DNA from 4 places in the Phytopseudomonas argentinensis genome. Region 4 is predicted to be linked to each of the others. Evidence: predicted binding sites of a transcription regulator. Region 4 holds the regulator's gene; each other region holds the start of a gene.

Region 1 (4,156 bases), 350 kb from region 4:
ACACCGGCAGGTCGACGGCGCGATCACCCGTCGGCGCTTTCGACACCCAGCTGTTGTTCACCGGGCAATAGCCCCTGGTGTCGACGATAAAGGTCACGATGCCGCCGTGGGTACCCTTGGTCAGCCGGTCGATCTCTTCCTGGCAGATTTGCGCGAAGCGCTCGGTGTAGCCCGTCATGTACTGCTTCGGGTCGGTATTGGGAATCAGCTTGTAGTTCTGGTCGAACAGGTTGACGCCTTCGCGCTGCAGTGTCGCCAGGCGCGCCTGCAGGGCGTCGCGGCACTGTGTGGCGCGGGTGATGGCGGCATCGAGTTCGCCCTCGCCGAGCACGAAGCGGCCCAGCAGCGTTTGCACCCGCTCGGCAACGGCGGACAGGTCGCGGGTGGCCGTGGCTGACCGCTGCATGCGCTGGTCGATGGCCTGGCTGTCGGCATGGATCTGGGTGACGCGGTCATTGATACCGGTATTGGCGTCGGCCACCTGCTGGATGTGCTCGGCGATCTCCGCCAGCTTGCCGTTGGTGGATTCGAAATCGCTGATCATGGTCTCGAAGTGACCGGTGGCCCTTTCCACCACCACCTGGGTTTCCCGGGCGCTCTGGCTGATGCGCGCGGTCTGCTCGTGGGTGGTGCTGACTTCCTTGAGCATGGCGTCGATGTTCTGCGAGATGTCGCCCGTGGCGCGGCTGACGTTCTGCGCCAGGGTGCGAACCTCGTCGGCGACAACCGCGAAGCCGCGGCCGCTTTCCCCGGCACGGGCCGCTTCGATGGCCGCGTTGAGGGCCAGCAGGTTGGTCTGCGAGGAAATCTGCTGGATCAGGCCGACCACCGACTTGATATTCGAGGAACGCTCGTTGAGCGCCGAGACCAGGGTGCTGAATTCGTTGAGGCTGGTGGAAATGGCGCTGATGTTGCCGGTGACTTCCAGCAGTTCGGCGTAGGAGTCCTGGGCCATGCTCAGGTTGTGGGCGGTGGTGCCGGAGATCGCCTGGGTCTGCTGCGACACCTCTTCGATGCGGCCCACCGCACTGTTGCTCTCGCTCATCACTTCGTTGGCGAAGCGTGCCTGGTGGGTGGCGCTGTCGCTGGAGTCGCTGATGTTCTTCAGCGAACGGGCGGACTCGACGGCGATTTGTACGGTCAGCGCCTGCACGTTGCTGATGATCTCGCGCTGCTTGGCCAGGAAGCGGTTGCAGGTGCTTGCCAGGGTGCGGATTTCATCGTGGGTGAGCAGGGGCAGGTCGCGGGACAGGTCGCCTTCACCGCTGGCGATTTCTTCCAGGGCGCGGGTCATGTTGTCGACCGGGCGCACGATCAGGTGGCGGAAATACCAGACCATGAAGCTGACCATGCCCAGGGTGAAGATCGCGCTGAGCGCCAGGGCGGTGCCGAGGGTGTCGAGCTTGCCTTCGACCTGCTTGAGCAGCACCGGGTCGAGTTGCGCACCGTGCAGCAGTTGCACGATGTCGGCCCGCAGGCTGAGGGCCACCCAGACCAGCAGGCCGCTGACCAGCACCAGCAGGAACAGGCTGGATAATTTCTTGGTCAGGGTATCGAAAAAGTGCATCTCGATCGAATCGTACAGCGACTTCAACGACTGCATGCTGCAGCTCCTGGCAGAGAAAAATCCTTGGAATTTTTATTACTTCGACCGGCCGGGCGGAACCTTTAACTAAAAAAGCGCCTGGTTCGCCGACGTTACGCGCGAGATTCGCACAAGACCCCGCGAGGGCGCGCAGTGTAGTGCCTCCCATGTTGCGGATAAAGAGCTCAGCATACAAAAAAATGACGTCAATCCACCTTTGCTAAAATACCGCTGCCGACGCCGTGCCGATAGCGGCTTTCCCTAAGGGCAAGGCGTCAGGCGCGCCTGCCGAACTCTGCCTGCTGGGCGGTCCAGCCGGCCACCCGCTCGCTGAGCGAGAGGCCCAGGCCAGGGCGGTTCGGCACCCGCATGCGGCCGTCGCGGGTTTCCAGGCGCTCATTGAACAGCGGCTCGAGCCATTCGAAATGCTCCACCCAAGGCTCGGAGGGGTAGGTGGCGGCCAGGTGCACGTGCAATTCCATGGCGAAGTGGGGGGCGAGCATCAGCCCGGCCTGTTCGGCCATGGCGGCGATCTTCAGGAACGGGGTGATGCCGCCCACCCGCGGCGCATCGGGCATCAGGTAGTCGGCGCCACGGATTTTGATGAACTCGGCGTGCTCGGCGACGCTGGTGAGCATCTCGCCGGTGGCGATCGGGGTGTCGAATGCGCCGGCCAGGGCGGCGTGGCCCTCGGCGTCGTAGCAGTCCAGCGGCTCCTCGATCCATACCAGGTTAAACTCTTCGAAGCGCCGGCACATGCGCTGGGCAGTGGGGCGATCCCATTGCTGGTTGGCGTCGACCATCAGCGGGAAATCGTCACCCAGGTGCTGACGGATGGTGGCGACACGGTGCAGGTCGAGAGCCGCGTCGGGCTGGCCGACTTTCAGCTTGATGCCGCCGATGCCTTTCTCCCGAGACAGGTCGGTGTTGACCTTCAGCTGATCCAGTGGCGTGTGCAGGAAGCCCCCGGAGGTGTTGTAGCAGCGCACCGAGTCGCGCTGGGCGCCGAGCAGGCGGGCCAGGGACAGGTTGGCGCGCCTGGCTTTCAGGTCCCACAGGGCCACGTCGAAGGCGCCGATGGCCTGGGTCGACAGGCCGCTGCGGCCCACCGAGGCGCCGGCCCAGCACAGTTTGGTCCAGAGTTTCTGGATGTCGCTGGGGTTCTCGCCGAGCAGCGCCGGGGCGATCTCCCGGGCATGGGCGAACTGGCCGGGCCCGCCGGCGCGTTTCGAGTAGCTGAAGCCCAGGCCGCGATGGCCGTCCTTGCTCTCGATCTCCACGAACAGCATGGCGATCTCGGTCATCGGCTTCTGCCGGCCGGTCAGCACCTTGGCATCGCTGATCGGGTTGGCCAGGGGCAGAAACACCGAGGCGATGCGCACCAAGGCGATCTGATCCTGGTCGGCGCTGCCTTGGGGGAGGGTGTGTTCACTCATGTGGATTACCTCGCTTGACGTTCTTGTTGGGGCCGCCAGGTGATGCAAGCGCTGGCGTGAAGGCGGACGTTAGGCTGATTAGCTAATCATTCAAGCGATTGGGCGGGGCTTCAGGACTGCAATAAGGCAGGAGCGGGCATTGAGCTTCAACCCGCAAGCCTCAAGCTGCAAGAAGAAGCTAGAGCACTGCGGACTGCTTGTAGCATGGAGCTTGCAGCTTGCGGCTGCTCCCGCCCGCAATCAGCCAAGCACTGAAGTCGGGCTGGAAATATGAGTCGGCTCTCAAGCGCTCTGTCGCTCGACGATGCTGAAGCCCGTATCGATGCGCACCTTCACCGGCTCTTCGTGGGGATGGTCGAGGCGCTGCAGCAGGGCGTGCGCCGCCTGCAGGCCGATCTCGGCGCCGTTGACGCGCACCGTGGAAAGCGACGGCTGCAGGTGCGCCGCGATGTTCAGGTCGCCAAAACCCATCACCGCCAGGTCGTCGGGCACCCGGATGCCGTGCTCGGCGGCTTCCACCAGCACGCCATGGGCGAGGGTGTCGGAGCTGCACACCAGCACCTCGGGGCGCTCGCCGGCGGTCAGCAGGCGCCGTAGCCCCTCGCGGCCCAGATCGACCGTCGCCGGTGGTGGCAGCACCACCCGGGGCCCATCGGCGACGCCCTGGCGGGCCAGTTCCTCGACCAGGCTGTCGCAGCGCCGCTGGCCACGGGGGTCGTCCAGGGTCAACACGGCGAAACGCCGGTAGCCCTTGGCCGTCAGGTAGCGGGCGATGGCGGCGCCGACCGCTTCGTGGGAAAAGCCCACCAGCATGTCCAGCGGGCGTGGCGCCAGGTCCCAGGATTCGACGATGGCGATGCCCGAGCGCGACAGGCGCGTGCGGCTGGCCTTGGTGTGCAACGTGCCGGTAAGCACGATGCCGTCGGGACGGCGGCGCAGGATGGTGTCGAGCAGCTGTTCCTCGCGCTCGGCGCTGTAGTTGGTCAGCCCGATCAGGGTTTCGTGGCCGGCTTCGGTGAGGGTGCCGATCAGCGCCTGCACGGTGTCGGCGAAGATCGAGTTGGCCACGGTCGGCACCAGCAGGGAAACCAGCCGGCTGCGCTGCGCGCTGGGGGCGGTGAGCATCGCCGGCAGG
Region 2 (4,156 bases), 1.8 Mb from region 4:
CTTGTCCAGCGACCGCAGGCACAGCTTGCAGGAAACCTGCGCCTGATCCTCGGTGGTGCTCAGGCTTGCGCCGCTGCGCCCACAGGCGATGGTGTTCGAGGAGGGCGAGAAGTGAATGGCCAAGGTGACATCTCCAGCAGTCAAACGGGGCGGCGATTTTACATATCCGCTGCGTTTTCTGCGCCCTCGGCTGTCGTGCTGCACGCCAGGGGTGCGACGACTGGGTCAGCTGCGGGGGATACCGGGCCGTTGCGCCTTGCCTGGGGTCATCGTCGCGCACATGGCGAGCAACTGGCTGACGCTCCAGGGCTTGGGGATCACGGCCACGTTGAGGCCGTCGAAATCGCTGGTGCCTTCCAGGAAGCCCGAGGAGATGATGATCGGCAGGTCCGGGAAACGGTCACGTATCAGGTGGGCGAGAAAGATCCCGTCGATGTCGCCGGGCATGCTGAAATCGGTGAGCACCATGTCCACCTGGCCGTCGCTGCTGGAGAGGTAATCCCAGGCGTCGTCAGCACAGGGGAAGGCTTTGACCTCATGGCCTTCATCTTCGAAGATTTCCACAAGCAGCTCTCTGATCGAGCGTTCGTCTTCGGCTATGACTATCAATGGCATTGCAGGGATCCAGCAGTAAGGGTCAGGCTCTGACCGGCGCCGCCGGGCAAGATTTCATTAATTTTTCATGGCGTCGACTGGCGGCATTCGCCAGGCTGGGTCGTGGCCCGCCAGATCGGCGGGCAACGGGTCGCCAGGGCCCGATCAGGCCAGGCGGAAGCGGCTCACCAGTTTCTGCTGGTGATCGGCCAGGCGCGCCAGCTCCTGGCTGGTCACGGCGGTCTGCTCGGCACCGGAGCTGACCTGGATGGCCACGTCGTTGATCTCCACCACGTTGCGGTTGATGTCCTCGGCCACCGCGCTCTGCTCTTCGGCGGCGGCGGCGATCTGCATGTTGCGGTCGCTGATGCTGGACACCCCCGAGGCGATCTCGGCCAGCAGGTCGCCGGCGCGCTCGATGTTGCTGGCGCCGGCACGGGCCTTGCCGAGGGTTTCCTGCATGGACTGGGTGGCCAGGTCGGAGCCGCGCTGCAGGTTGGCGATCATCTCCTGGATGTTGCCGGTGGACTCCTGGGTCTTCTGCGCCAGGGTACGCACCTCGGAGGCCACCACCGCGAAGCCGCGGCCGTGATCACCGGCGCGCGCCGCTTCGATGGCCGCGTTGAGGGCCAGCAGGTTGGTCTGGTCGGCGATGCCGCGAATCACGTCGAGCACCGAGGAGATCGAGTCGCTCTCCTGCTTGAGGTCGCCGATGATGCGCGCGGTATCGTCGGCCTGGGTCGACAGTTCACGGATCACCTCGACGGTGCGCTCGATTTCCTGGCGGCCCTGGGTGGTGTTGACGTTGACCTGGCGCGACATTTCCGCGGCATCGTTGGTGCTCTGCGCCACCTCGCGCACCGTGGCGCTCATCTCGTTGATGGCGGTGACCACCAGCTCGGTGCCCTGGCGCTGGCGCTCCAGGCTGTTGCTGGTCTGCAGGGTCACGGCCGAGCACTCCTCGGCGGCGGTAGCGACCTGGGCGGTGGCCGAGCCGATTTGCTGGACGATCTGCGTCAGTTCCTCGGCCATGATGTTGAGGTTGCGGGTGATCTCGCCGAACTCGTCCTTGCCGACGTAGGCCGAACGGGCGGTCAGGTCGCGCTGGGACAGCGACAGCAGGGCACGGTTGGCCTCGCCCACGGCCAGCTTGATGTTGTGGATGATCAGGTAGGACAGCACGGCCACCACGACCATGGCGACCAGCACGCCGATGGCCGTCATCCACAGCATGGTCGAGGCCTTGGCCCGCGCCTGGGCGGCCAGGTCGCCGACGCTCTGCCCCAGCTCGCTTTCCACTTCGCCCATCAGGTCGATGCGGTTGGTGGAAGTCTGGAACCAGTCGGTGGCCTTGACGCCCAGCGGCTGGCCGAGCGGGGTTTCGAAGGCCAGTTTCTGCAGGCGTGCCACTTCGAGGCCACTGGGCTGCTGCATTTTCTCATCGAGCTTGCCCACGAATTCGGCCGAGGCATTGCGGCGAAAGCCCTCCGAATAGGCGGTGAACTCGCCCAGGTTGCGGCTGAAGGTGGAGAGCAGCTCGGCGTCGAAACGATCCTGGTTGAATACCACGCCGAGCATGGCGCGCTCGCGGCCGGCACGCTCCTTCATTTCGATGAACTGGTTGAGCGACGACAGGGCGCGCGACAACGTCGGGTCGGTGACCGAACGCTCGACGGCATGGGTATAGCCGATCAGCTTGCGGATGATATCGGTGAAGCGGGCACCGGATTCGCGGTTGTTGATCGCCAGCTTGTCGATCTGCCCACGCATGGCATCCAGCCCGCCCAGGGTGGCCAGCGCTTCATCCAGCCCGGCATCGGCGCTGCCGGCCAGGGTGCGCGCATCGGCCAGGGCGGTGTCGGTCTGGCCGCGCATGTGCAGCAGCACGTCCTGCATGGTCTTGCCCTGGCTGCCCAGGAACACGCCACTGGCGCCACGCTCGCGCTGCAACACGGTAATCAGCTGGCTGACCTTCTGCGCGACGACGCTGGCCTCCTGGGTGTGGTCCATCTCCTGAAGCGTCTGGTAGCTGTCGTTGACCTCCAGGGCGGCGAGCCAGAGAAAGCCCAGCAGCGGGCAGGCGAGGATCAGCAGGAGCTTGAGGCTCAACGGGATGTTTCTGAGCACGGTGTGTCACCTATTCAAGATACTTCGGCAGTTCGATAGCGAAGCGAAAGAGTTGCCTGTTGTCACGCCGTCTGCGCGGCACGTTGAACAGGGGGACGCATGTGGCATGCGGCACGGTAGGCAATAGACGAGTACAAAGGGGTAATCGGCGCGCGACATTCATTCTTTAATCAGGGCCGGCGCGCCAGCTAATGCCGGCCGACCGCTTACCGTCGCGGCTTACTTGACCTGCCGCGCTAGTCGATGTGCTCCTGCTGTTCCTGCGGCAGCCGGGGGTCGACCGCCAGCCAGGGCAGGCGGCTCTGGGTCCAGATATGCCGGTCGGCGGCGGCGTGTTCGGGGTGATCCAGGGTGGCGACGGTCACGTCCAGGCTGTGCGGGCTCAAGCTGGTGAACAGCGCCAGGTGAGCGCCGCAGGTCGGGCAGAAATAGCGCTCGCAGCTCGGCGAGGAGGCGAAGCGCGCCGGCTCGCCATGCAGCCAGGTAAAGGCGGCCAGCGGCACGGTGATCCAGGTCACCAGGATGCCGCCGGTGCTGCGCCGGCAGATCGAACAGTGACAGTGGGCGATATCGCGCAACGGTGCCCGGAACTGGTAACGCAAGGCCCCGCACTGGCAGCCGCCCTGATGCAGATCGCTCATTTTCACTCTCCTTGAAACGCCGTGATGTCCCGGCTTGCCTGATCGATCGGTACTGGCGAAGATGCACCCTCACCACCACCGGGGGCTCCCGTGACCGACCTGCTCTTGGCCCTCTGGCCACTCTTCGCGCTGATCGTCGGCGGCTACGTGCTCAGCCGTCGCGGCTTCCCCAACGAAGCCTTCTGGCCGGGCGCCGAACGCCTCAACTACTTCATCCTGTTCCCCGCGCTGCTGTTCAACAGCCTGGCCACCGCGCCGCTGGACAACCCGCAGCTGCCGCGCATGGCCCTGGCCGTGCTGCTCGGCCTGGGCATCGCCTGGCTGGCCCTGCTGATCGTACGCCGCCTGCGCGGCTGGCCGGCGGCACGCTTCGGCGCCTTCAGCCAGGGCATCCTGCGCTTCAACACCTACCTGGGCCTGGCCGCCGTGGGCAGCCTGTTCGGCCAGCCGGGCCTGACCCTGGCCGCCTTGATGCTGGCGCTGATGGTGCCGGCCGTCAACGTGCTGTCGGTCTGGTCGCTGACCGCCGAGCGCGGGGTCAGCGCACGCGGCCTGCTGCTGCCGATCCTCCGCAACCCGCTGATCCTGGCCTGCCTGGCCGGTGCGCTGGTCAACCTGAGCGGCCTGGGCTTGCCCGGCGGCAGCGGCCGGCTGCTCAGCCTGCTCGCCGCCGCCAGCCTGCCGCTGGGCCTGCTGTGCGTGGGCGCCGCGCTGAAGCCCGAACAGCTGGGCGGCGAGGTGCCGGCCCTGGCCTGGAACAGCCTGCTGCGCCTGCTGCTGATGCCGCTGCTGGC
Region 3 (4,156 bases), 2.5 Mb from region 4:
GACCAGGATCAGCTCGGGCGCTTGCAGTCGCGGGGCGAGATCCGCCGGCTCGATGACCAGCGGCAGTTCGTCGAAGGCTGTCATACAGGCCTCGTTGGCGGAATTAAGAGCACGATTGTAGCGCAGAAGAATGCCGGAAAACGGCGGAGCTCAACGCTGACGTTTGCTGAAGGTGTCCAGCGCACGCTCGATGCATTGCGTGGTTTTGGTGAAGGCCTGCACGACGGTGTCACCGATCGGCTGGCCACTCTGGTCGGCGAACAGCAGCATCACCACCCGTTCGTTGCTGGCCAGGGAGCGAATCAGCAGGTGTTCGCTGGGCAGCAGGGCTTTCAGGTCGCCGGGCAGCAGGGCGGAAAATTGCGCGATGTTGGCTGGCGTGAGGCGCAGTTGCGCGGGCTTCTGCAGCAGGCGACGCAGCACCTGGCTTTGCGCCGGGTCGAGGGTCAGGCCGCTGGCGCTGGCGGCCACGCCGGCATGCTGCTGCAGCTGCAGGCGCGTGTGGGTGCGGTCGGCGAGCAGCATCATTACCCGTGACAAGCCGGCGGCCTGCAGCGCCTGGCGGGCGCAGGTGGTGAGTTGCTGCACATTGTTGAATGCCGAAGGCTGGGCGAGCAGTTGGGTGCACAGCTGCCGCCAGTCAGCGACCTGCGGCGCCGGTGCCGGCTTGCGCGCTTGAACGTGGCGGGCATTCCACGGCCACAGCAGGGCTTCGGCGGGGTGCCAGAGACCGACGGTATCCAGTTGCCGTGCGCTGTGCGCCGCGTTCTGGTGGATCTGCTGTTGCAGGTCGGCCAGCGGCAGCTGCAGGTACAGGCTGTTGAGCCCGTGCCAGCGCCTGGTGTGGCTGCCGCTCCAGGCGTTGTGGGCCGATACGGCGATCACGTTGGCCAGCAGGATGCTGTTGGCGGGCTGGGTGAGCCAGCGCTGCAGGGCCGGATCGGCGTCCAGCTCCTGCTGCTGGCGCAACGGCTCGTCATGGCGACGCGCCAGGTACAGCGCCTTGCCCAGCAGCCGGCGGTCATCGATCAGCAGGCGATAGCCCTGAACGATCCAGGCCGGCAGCCGCCAGCGCTCGGCCAGCGCCAGGCACAAGTCGAACAGCGAAACGCCGAGCATGTCGCGCTCGACCTTGACCGGCGGCTCGCCGTCTATCAGCACCCGTTGTTCCCAGGCTTCGAACAGATGGGGGTGGGCGGCCAGCAGGGCCCAGACCGGCGACAGGAACAGCAGGCTGCCCCAGTGGATTTCCTGCCACAGGCGCGCCAGGCGTGCGGCGAACAAGCCATTGGCCTGGTAGGCGGCGTGCTGGCTGATCAGCTGGATCTGCCGCAGGGGCAAGGGGATGTCGGCGAGCGCCCGGGCCGGTAGGCGAGCCAGCAGCTCTTCGGCGCGCTTGAGGCCCAGGCGGGTCAGTGCCGTTTCCAGGCTTTCCGCCGCTTCCCCCAGGGCGCTGCCCTTGCCGTTGGCCTCGCGCAGCACGCTGAGCACCAGCGCCGGGCTGTCCTGCATCAGGTCGGCGATTTCGCGCAGCGAGCGGCGGCTGTCGCCCAGGGCGCGGCGAACCTGCTGGTGATGATCGGTCGCGATGGGCAATAGCTGCCCGTCCAGCTGCTTGAGCCAGGCCTCGAGGGTGCGCGGTAACGGCGTGCTTGCGACCATGGGGCTGTGCCAGAATGGCTTTTTTTAGACTTAACTGACTATAGTCTGGCGTATCTCTTCCGATAAGTAGAAGGGGATTCGCGCGGTCGCCCTTTCTTTTCACCTGCTCAAGTTTCCTTCTATGGCCAAAATCATCGGCATCATCGTTGTATTCGCTTGCGTACTCGGCGGTTTCGTCGCGTCCGGGGGCAAGATCATGGCATTGGTACACCCCTTCGAGGTGCTGATCATCGGCGGGGCTGCCCTGGGCGCCTTCCTGCAGTCCAACCCGGGCAGCATGTTCATGACCGTCTTCAAGAAGTCCCTGAAGATGTTCAAGTCGCGCTTCACCCACGACTATTATCTGGAAGTGCTGCGCCTGCTCTACGAGATCCTCAACAAGGCGCGTCGCGAGGGCATGATGGCCATCGAGGCCGACCTCGAAGACCCGGCGGCGAGCCCGATCTTCAGCAAGTACCCGGCGGTGCTGGGGGACGAGCGGATGGTCGCGTTCATCTGCGATTACCTGCGCATCATGTCCTCGGGCAACATGGCGCCCCACGAGCTCGAAGGCCTGTTCGACATGGAACTGGTGGGCCTCAAGGAGGAGCTGGAGCATCCTGCCCACGCCGTGGCGAAGGTCGCCGACGGCATGCCGGCGATGGGGATCGTCGCCGCGGTACTGGGGATCGTGATCACCATGTCGATCCTGGCCGAAGCGGATAACGCCCAGATCGGTGAGAAGGTCGGTACCGCGCTGGTCGGTACCTTCCTCGGCATTCTCGCTTCCTACGGTTTCTTCGGCCCGCTGGCCGGCGCGCTCGAACACGACGCCAAGGAAGAACTGAACGTCTACGAGGCCATCAAGGCCGGCCTGGTGGCTTCCGCCTCCGGCATGCCGCCGTCGCTGGCCGTGGAATTCTCGCGCAAGACCTTGTACCCGGCGCACCGCCCAAGCTTCAGCGAGCTTGAACAGGCCATGCGCGGAAGCTAAGCACCATGGAAAACAACCAGCCGATTATCGTCAAACGGGTCAAGAAGGTTGCCGGCGGCCATCACGGTGGCGCCTGGAAGATCGCCTTTGCCGACTTCGCCACGGCGATGATGGCCTTCTTCATGGTGATGTGGCTGATGTCCTCGGCCACCCCCGAGCAGAAAAAGCTGATTTCCGGTTACTTCAAGGATCCCATCGGCTTTTCCGAGAGTGCCAGCCCCTACGTGATCGATCTGGGTGGCTCGCCGACGCCGTCGCCGGATCGCACCCTCAACGAGCAGCCCCAGGAATCACCGGGCGACCAGGCGGATACCGAACCCAAGGACCCCGCCGAGCTGGATGCCGAGCAGGCCGAGGCCAAGGCCGAGGAAGTCGAGCGCGAGCGCCTGGAGTTGCTGTTGCAGGAGTTGCAGAACAAGGTCGAACTGGACCCGCAGTTGCAGCGCTTCAAGGATCAGATTCTCTTCGAGATCACCCAGGACGGCCTGCGCATCCAGATCGTCGATGCCGAGAACCGGCCCATGTTCGCCCTCGGCAGCGCGCAGTTGCAGCCGTATTTCGAGGACATCCTGTTTGCCCTGACCGACACCATCAAGGCGGTACCCAACAAGATCAGCATCAGTGGGCATACCGACGCCAAGCCTTTTGCCGGTGCTGGTGGCTTCGGCAACTGGGAGTTGTCGGCCAACCGCGCCAACGCGGCGCGGCGCGTGCTGGTCGCGGCGGGCTACGAAGACGCGCAGGTGGCGAGGGTGGTCGGCTATGCCTCATCGGCACTGTTCGACCGTGACGATCCGTTCAACCCGGTCAACCGGCGTATCGATATCGTGGTGCTGAACAAGAAGGCGCAGCGCGACATCGAGGGCGAGCAGAGCGGTGGCGCGCTGGCGCCCGATCCCGCGCCGGCGGCCGGCGCCGCACCAGCCGGCGAGCCGCTGTCCAATGACCAGCTGCGAGAACGGCTGAATATCTTCGAGGATGGCGCGCTGAAGGTCGATCAGCCGGTCGAGTGATCGACCGGCGTCCCGGTGTGCTGGCCGATCAGTACTCCGGTTCCGGCAGGCTGGCCAGGATGTGCCGGTAGCTGTTCATTCGCTGGGGCTGGATGCGCCCTTCTTCCAGTGCCTTGAGCAAGGCGCAGCCGGGCTCCCGATCATGCTTGCAGTCGCGGAAACGGCAATGACCGAGCAGGTCGGCGAACTCGATGAAACCCGCCTCCACATCGTCACGGCTGACGTGGCCGAGGCCGAACTCGCGGATACCCGGTGAGTCGATCAGCTGGCCGCCGCCGGGGAAATGGAACAGTCGCGCGGTGGTGGTGGTGTGGGTGCCCTTGCCGGTCAGTTCCGACAACGCGCCGACCCGGGTGTCGACCCCCGGCAGCAGGCTGTTGACCAGCGACGACTTGCCCACCCCGGACTGGCCCACGAACACGCTGATGTTGCCATCGAGCTGTTTCTTCAGCTGGTCCATGCCGTCGCCTTCCAGCGCCGAGACTTCCAGCAGCGGATAACCCAGCTG
Region 4 (4,156 bases):
CGCCGGCCTCTACCAGGAAATCCTGGAGGATTTCTTCATCGGCGCCGAAGCTCATATGACGTGCTCCTAAAAACCCAGACTGGACAGCAAATCGTCGACGTCGTCTTGGTTCGAGGCGACGTCATCACGCTTATCGGCATGAATCTGCGGACCTTCACCGCGGGACGGATTTTTTTCTTTGTTCTGCTCGGCACGCAGCTCTTCGTGGTTGTGATCGATACCGGCGAAGCGATCGACCTGGCTGGCCATCAGCACCAGCTTCAGCAGATTGCTCTCGACCTCGGTCACCAACTGGGTGACGCGCTTGATCACCTGACCGGTCAGGTCCTGGTAATCCTGCGCCAGCAGAATGTCGTTGAGATGCCCCGACAACTTGCTGGTGTCGCGCTGGCTGCGCGCCAGGAACAGCTCGATACGCTTGGCCAGTTCACGGAACGCCTCGGCACTCATTTCGCGGCGCATGAAGCGCCCCCAATCCTCGGCGAGCGAATCGGCCTCGCTGCTCAGGTCGTTGACCAGCGGCGCACTCTGCTCGACCAGATCCATGGTGCGGTTGGCCGCACGCTCGGTCATGGTGACCACATAGTTCAGGCGCTCGGTCGCATCGGCGATCTGCGAGATTTCACTGGCGTGCGGTACGCGGGGATCGAGCTGAAAGTTGACGATCGCGTTATGCAGCTCACGAGTGAGCTTGCCGACTTCGAGATAAAGACCCCGGTCGCGCGCCTTGTTCAGTTCGTTGATCAGCTGTACGGCTTCGCCAAAGTTGCCTTGCTCGAGGCTGTCGACCAGTTGGCGGGCATTGCTTTTCAGGGTCGACTCGAGGTCAACATCGTTAGATTCATGGTGTTCCATAACAACCTCGCGGCAGACATCAGCCGTTAACCCGCTCGAAGATTTTCTCGATCTTTTCCTTGAGCACCTGAGCGGTGAACGGCTTGACTACATAGCCATTCACACCGGCTTGCGCGGCCTCGATGATCTGATCGCGTTTGGCTTCCGCCGTGACCATCAGCACAGGCAGGTGCTTGAGTCGCTCGTCGGCACGCACGGCGCGCAACAGGTCGATGCCCGTCATGCCCGGCATGTTCCAGTCGGTTACTAGAAAATCGAAGCTGCCGCTCTGCAGCATCGGCAACGCGGTCGTGCCGTCGTCAGCCTCTGCCGTGTTGGTGAACCCCAGATCACGCAAGAGGTTCTTGATGATCCGTCGCATCGTCGAGAAATCATCGACGATGAGGATTTTCATGTTCTTGTCCAAGTCGACCTCCGTACAGTCCTAAAACGCCTGCAACCTTGTGCAGCGCTTATTAATCGTGAAACCGGCCTGGCTGAACGCCGCAATCGATTGCGCTCGGCTTTGCTGCGTTCACTGTGTGCCCCGCCCTGCTGTCCTGCATTTACCACAAGGACTGGCTCGACCAACTCCAGCCCCTGAACAAATTCCTATGCGCGCCACTCCCCTAGCCGCGCTCGCAAACGAGCGGCACACTGGCTATGCAGCTGGCTGACCCGCGACTCACTCACCCCCAGTACCTCGCCGATTTCCTTGAGGTTCAGCTCCTCGTCGTAATACAGCGACAACACCAGCCGCTCACGCTCCGGCAGATTACTGATGGCATCGGCCAACGCGGCCTGGAAACGATTGTCCTCCAGCTCATGCGATGGTCCGTGATGCAGGGAACTCGTGTCTTCCTGCAGCCCGCCGTTCTCGCCTTCCTGCAAGAGGTCGTCGAAACTGAACAGACGGCTGCCCAAAGTGTCGCCAAGAATGCCGTAGTAATCTTCGAGACTCAATTGGAGTTCGGCAGCAACCTCGTGATCTTTAGCGTCGCGACCGGTTCTGGCCTCAATTTTTCGTATCGCATCACTGACCATGCGGCTGTTGCGGTGCACCGAGCGCGGTGCCCAGTCGCCCTTGCGCACTTCGTCGAGCATGGCGCCGCGAATGCGGATGCCGGCAAAGGTCTCGAAACTGGCACCCTTGCCGGCGTCGTACTTACGCGATGCCTCGAGCAAACCGATCATGCCGGCCTGGATCAGATCGTCGACCTGCACGTTGGCCGGCAGGCGGGCCAACAGGTGGTAGGCGATACGTTTTACCAGCGGCGCGTGGCGCTCGATCAACTGATGCTGTGAATCTCGTGCTGTTGCCTTGCTGTACATTCGGAGTCCAGAGGCTGTCGTCATACAGCCGTGTCTGCAGTCGGTTGTTGCACCAGGCGCTCCACGAAAAACTCCAGATGACCACGCGGGTTGGCCGGTAAGGGCCATGCATCGACCTTCTGGGCAATCGCCTTGAACGCCAGCGCGCACTTCGAACGAGGGAACGCCTCATACACCGCACGTTGTTTCTGTACGGCCTTGCGAACCGATTCGTCGTAGGGAACCGCGCCGACATACTGCAGCGCGACATCCAGAAAACGGTCGGTCACCTTGGTCAGCTTAGCAAACAGATTGCGACCTTCCTGGGGGCTGTGCGCCATGTTGGCGAGCACCCGGAAACGGCTCATGCCGTGGTCGCGATTGAGCAGCTTGATCAGCGCGTAGGCATCGGTGATGGAGGTCGGTTCATCGCACACCACTACCAGCACTTCCTGGGCGGCGCGCACGAAGCTGACCACCGAATCGCCGATGCCGGCAGCGGTGTCGACGATCAGCACGTCGAGGTTGTCGCTGATGTCGCTGAAGGCCTGGATCAGGCCGGCATGCTGCATGGGCGTGAGCTGCACCATGGCCTGGGTGCCGGAGGCCGCGGGCACGATACGAATGCCACCAGGGCCCTGCAATACCACGTCGCGCAGATCACATTGGCCGTCGATGACGTCGGCCAGGGTGCGTTTGGCGGTCAGGCCGAGCAACACGTCGACGTTGGCCAGGCCAAGGTCGGCATCCATGAGCATGACGCGCCGACCGAGATCGGCGAGCGCCAGTGACAAATTCACCGACACATTGGTCTTGCCAACGCCGCCTTTGCCGCCGGTCACCGCGATCACCTGTACGGGATGCATACCCATGTTATCTATACACCTTATCTAACTTCACTGTGGGCCCTGGGGCCATTGTGCGCTGTAGCGGCGAGCACGACCAGCGCTTCGCCACACTCAACCCGTTCAACCGGCCTGCCTGGCCGGGTTCTGATAGAGCCCGGCGAACATGTCGGCCATCGTATCCTCGCTCGGCTCATCGGGTGCCTGCAGGCCAACGGCGCGACTGACCAGCTGGTGGCTGCGCGGCACGTGCACGTCATCCGGAATGCGCGGACCATCTGCCAGGTAGGCTACCGGCAGGCGGTGGCCAATAGCCAGGCCCAAGACCTCGCCCATGCTGGCAGCTTCGTCCAGTTTACTCAGAATGCAGCCGGCCAGCCCACAGCGCTTGTAGCTGTGATAGGCCGCCTTGAGCACCTGGGCCTGGCTGGTAGCGGCCAGCACCAGGTAATTGCGGGCATTGATGCCGCGACTGGCCAGCGCCTCGAGTTGCATGCGCAGCGCCGGATCGTTGGCGGGCAGGCCGGCGGTGTCGATCAGCACCACGCGCTTGCGAGCCAGTGGCGCCAGGGCCTGGGTCAGCGACTGCCCGGGGTCGACCTGGGTCACCGAGACGCCAAGAATCCGTCCCAGGGTCTTGAGCTGCTCCTGGGCACCGATGCGGTAGCTGTCCATGCTCACCAGGGCGATGCTGGCGGCGCCGTACTTGAGTACGTAGCGAGCGGCCAGCTTGGCCAGGGTGGTGGTCTTGCCCATGCCGGCCGGGCCGACCAGGGCGATCACGCCGCCCTCTTCCATCGGTTCCTGCTTGGGCGTCTGAATCGAATGGGCGAGGTGCGCCAGCACCATGCGCCAGGCCTGGCGCTGATCGGCGATCGACGCCACGCGCTCGAGCAGCGTGCGCGCCAGTTCGGCGGGCAGCCCCATACGCTGCAGGCGACGCCACAAGGTGGCCTGCTGTGGACGCCGGGCCTGCATCTGCCCCCAGGCCATCGAACCCATCTGCATTTCGATCAACTCACGCAGGCCATGCAGTTCGGAGCGCATGGAATCCAGCGCCGACTGATCAACCGAGGCCGCAGCCGGCTTCTGCTGCTGGCGCTGCAACACGGCATCCAGGCTGTCGGCGGACGGTGTGGCAGGCGCCGCGCCAAACAGCTGACGGT

The links. The regulator FliA, encoded in region 4, starts transcription of late flagellar genes. The targets are predictions, from matches to a motif close to CTAAAGTTTNNNNNNNNNNNGCCGNTAA.
Region 1: SA190iCDA_RS17590 (methyl-accepting chemotaxis protein) is a predicted target of FliA. The motif match lies at 1,645-1,672, and genes of this name have one in related genera.
Region 2: SA190iCDA_RS07540 (methyl-accepting chemotaxis protein) is a predicted target of FliA. The motif match lies at 2,864-2,891, and genes of this name have one in related genera.
Region 3: motA (flagellar motor stator protein MotA) is a predicted target of FliA. The motif match lies at 1,701-1,728, and genes of this name have one in related genera.

The regions. Positions count from the first base shown of each region.
Region 1 covers NZ_CP056087.1:3,908,280-3,912,435, reverse strand. The annotation lists gene SA190iCDA_RS17590 (methyl-accepting chemotaxis protein) at 1-1,603, opposite strand, end outside; gene SA190iCDA_RS17585 (L-talarate/galactarate dehydratase) at 1,861-3,021, opposite strand; gene SA190iCDA_RS17580 (LacI family DNA-binding transcriptional regulator) at 3,304-4,156, opposite strand, start outside.
Region 2 covers NZ_CP056087.1:1,723,042-1,727,197, reverse strand. The annotation lists gene SA190iCDA_RS07550 (hypothetical protein) at 1-123, opposite strand, end outside; gene SA190iCDA_RS07545 (response regulator) at 226-615, opposite strand; gene SA190iCDA_RS07540 (methyl-accepting chemotaxis protein) at 760-2,667, opposite strand; gene SA190iCDA_RS07535 (GFA family protein) at 2,958-3,362, opposite strand; gene SA190iCDA_RS07530 (AEC family transporter) at 3,408-4,156, shown strand, end outside.
Region 3 covers NZ_CP056087.1:995,282-999,437, forward strand. The annotation lists gene SA190iCDA_RS04525 (rhodanese-like domain-containing protein) at 1-84, opposite strand, end outside; gene SA190iCDA_RS04530 (HDOD domain-containing protein) at 151-1,662, opposite strand; gene motA (flagellar motor stator protein MotA) at 1,784-2,635, shown strand; gene motB (flagellar motor protein MotB) at 2,641-3,648, shown strand; gene rsgA (small ribosomal subunit biogenesis GTPase RsgA) at 3,677-4,156, opposite strand, start outside.
Region 4 covers NZ_CP056087.1:3,557,032-3,561,187, forward strand. The annotation lists gene SA190iCDA_RS15880 (chemotaxis protein CheA) at 1-55, opposite strand, end outside; gene SA190iCDA_RS15885 (protein phosphatase CheZ) at 67-855, opposite strand; gene SA190iCDA_RS15890 (chemotaxis response regulator CheY) at 875-1,249, opposite strand; gene fliA (RNA polymerase sigma factor FliA) at 1,447-2,190, opposite strand; gene fleN (flagellar synthesis regulator FleN) at 2,187-3,026, opposite strand; gene flhF (flagellar biosynthesis protein FlhF) at 3,114-4,156, opposite strand, start outside.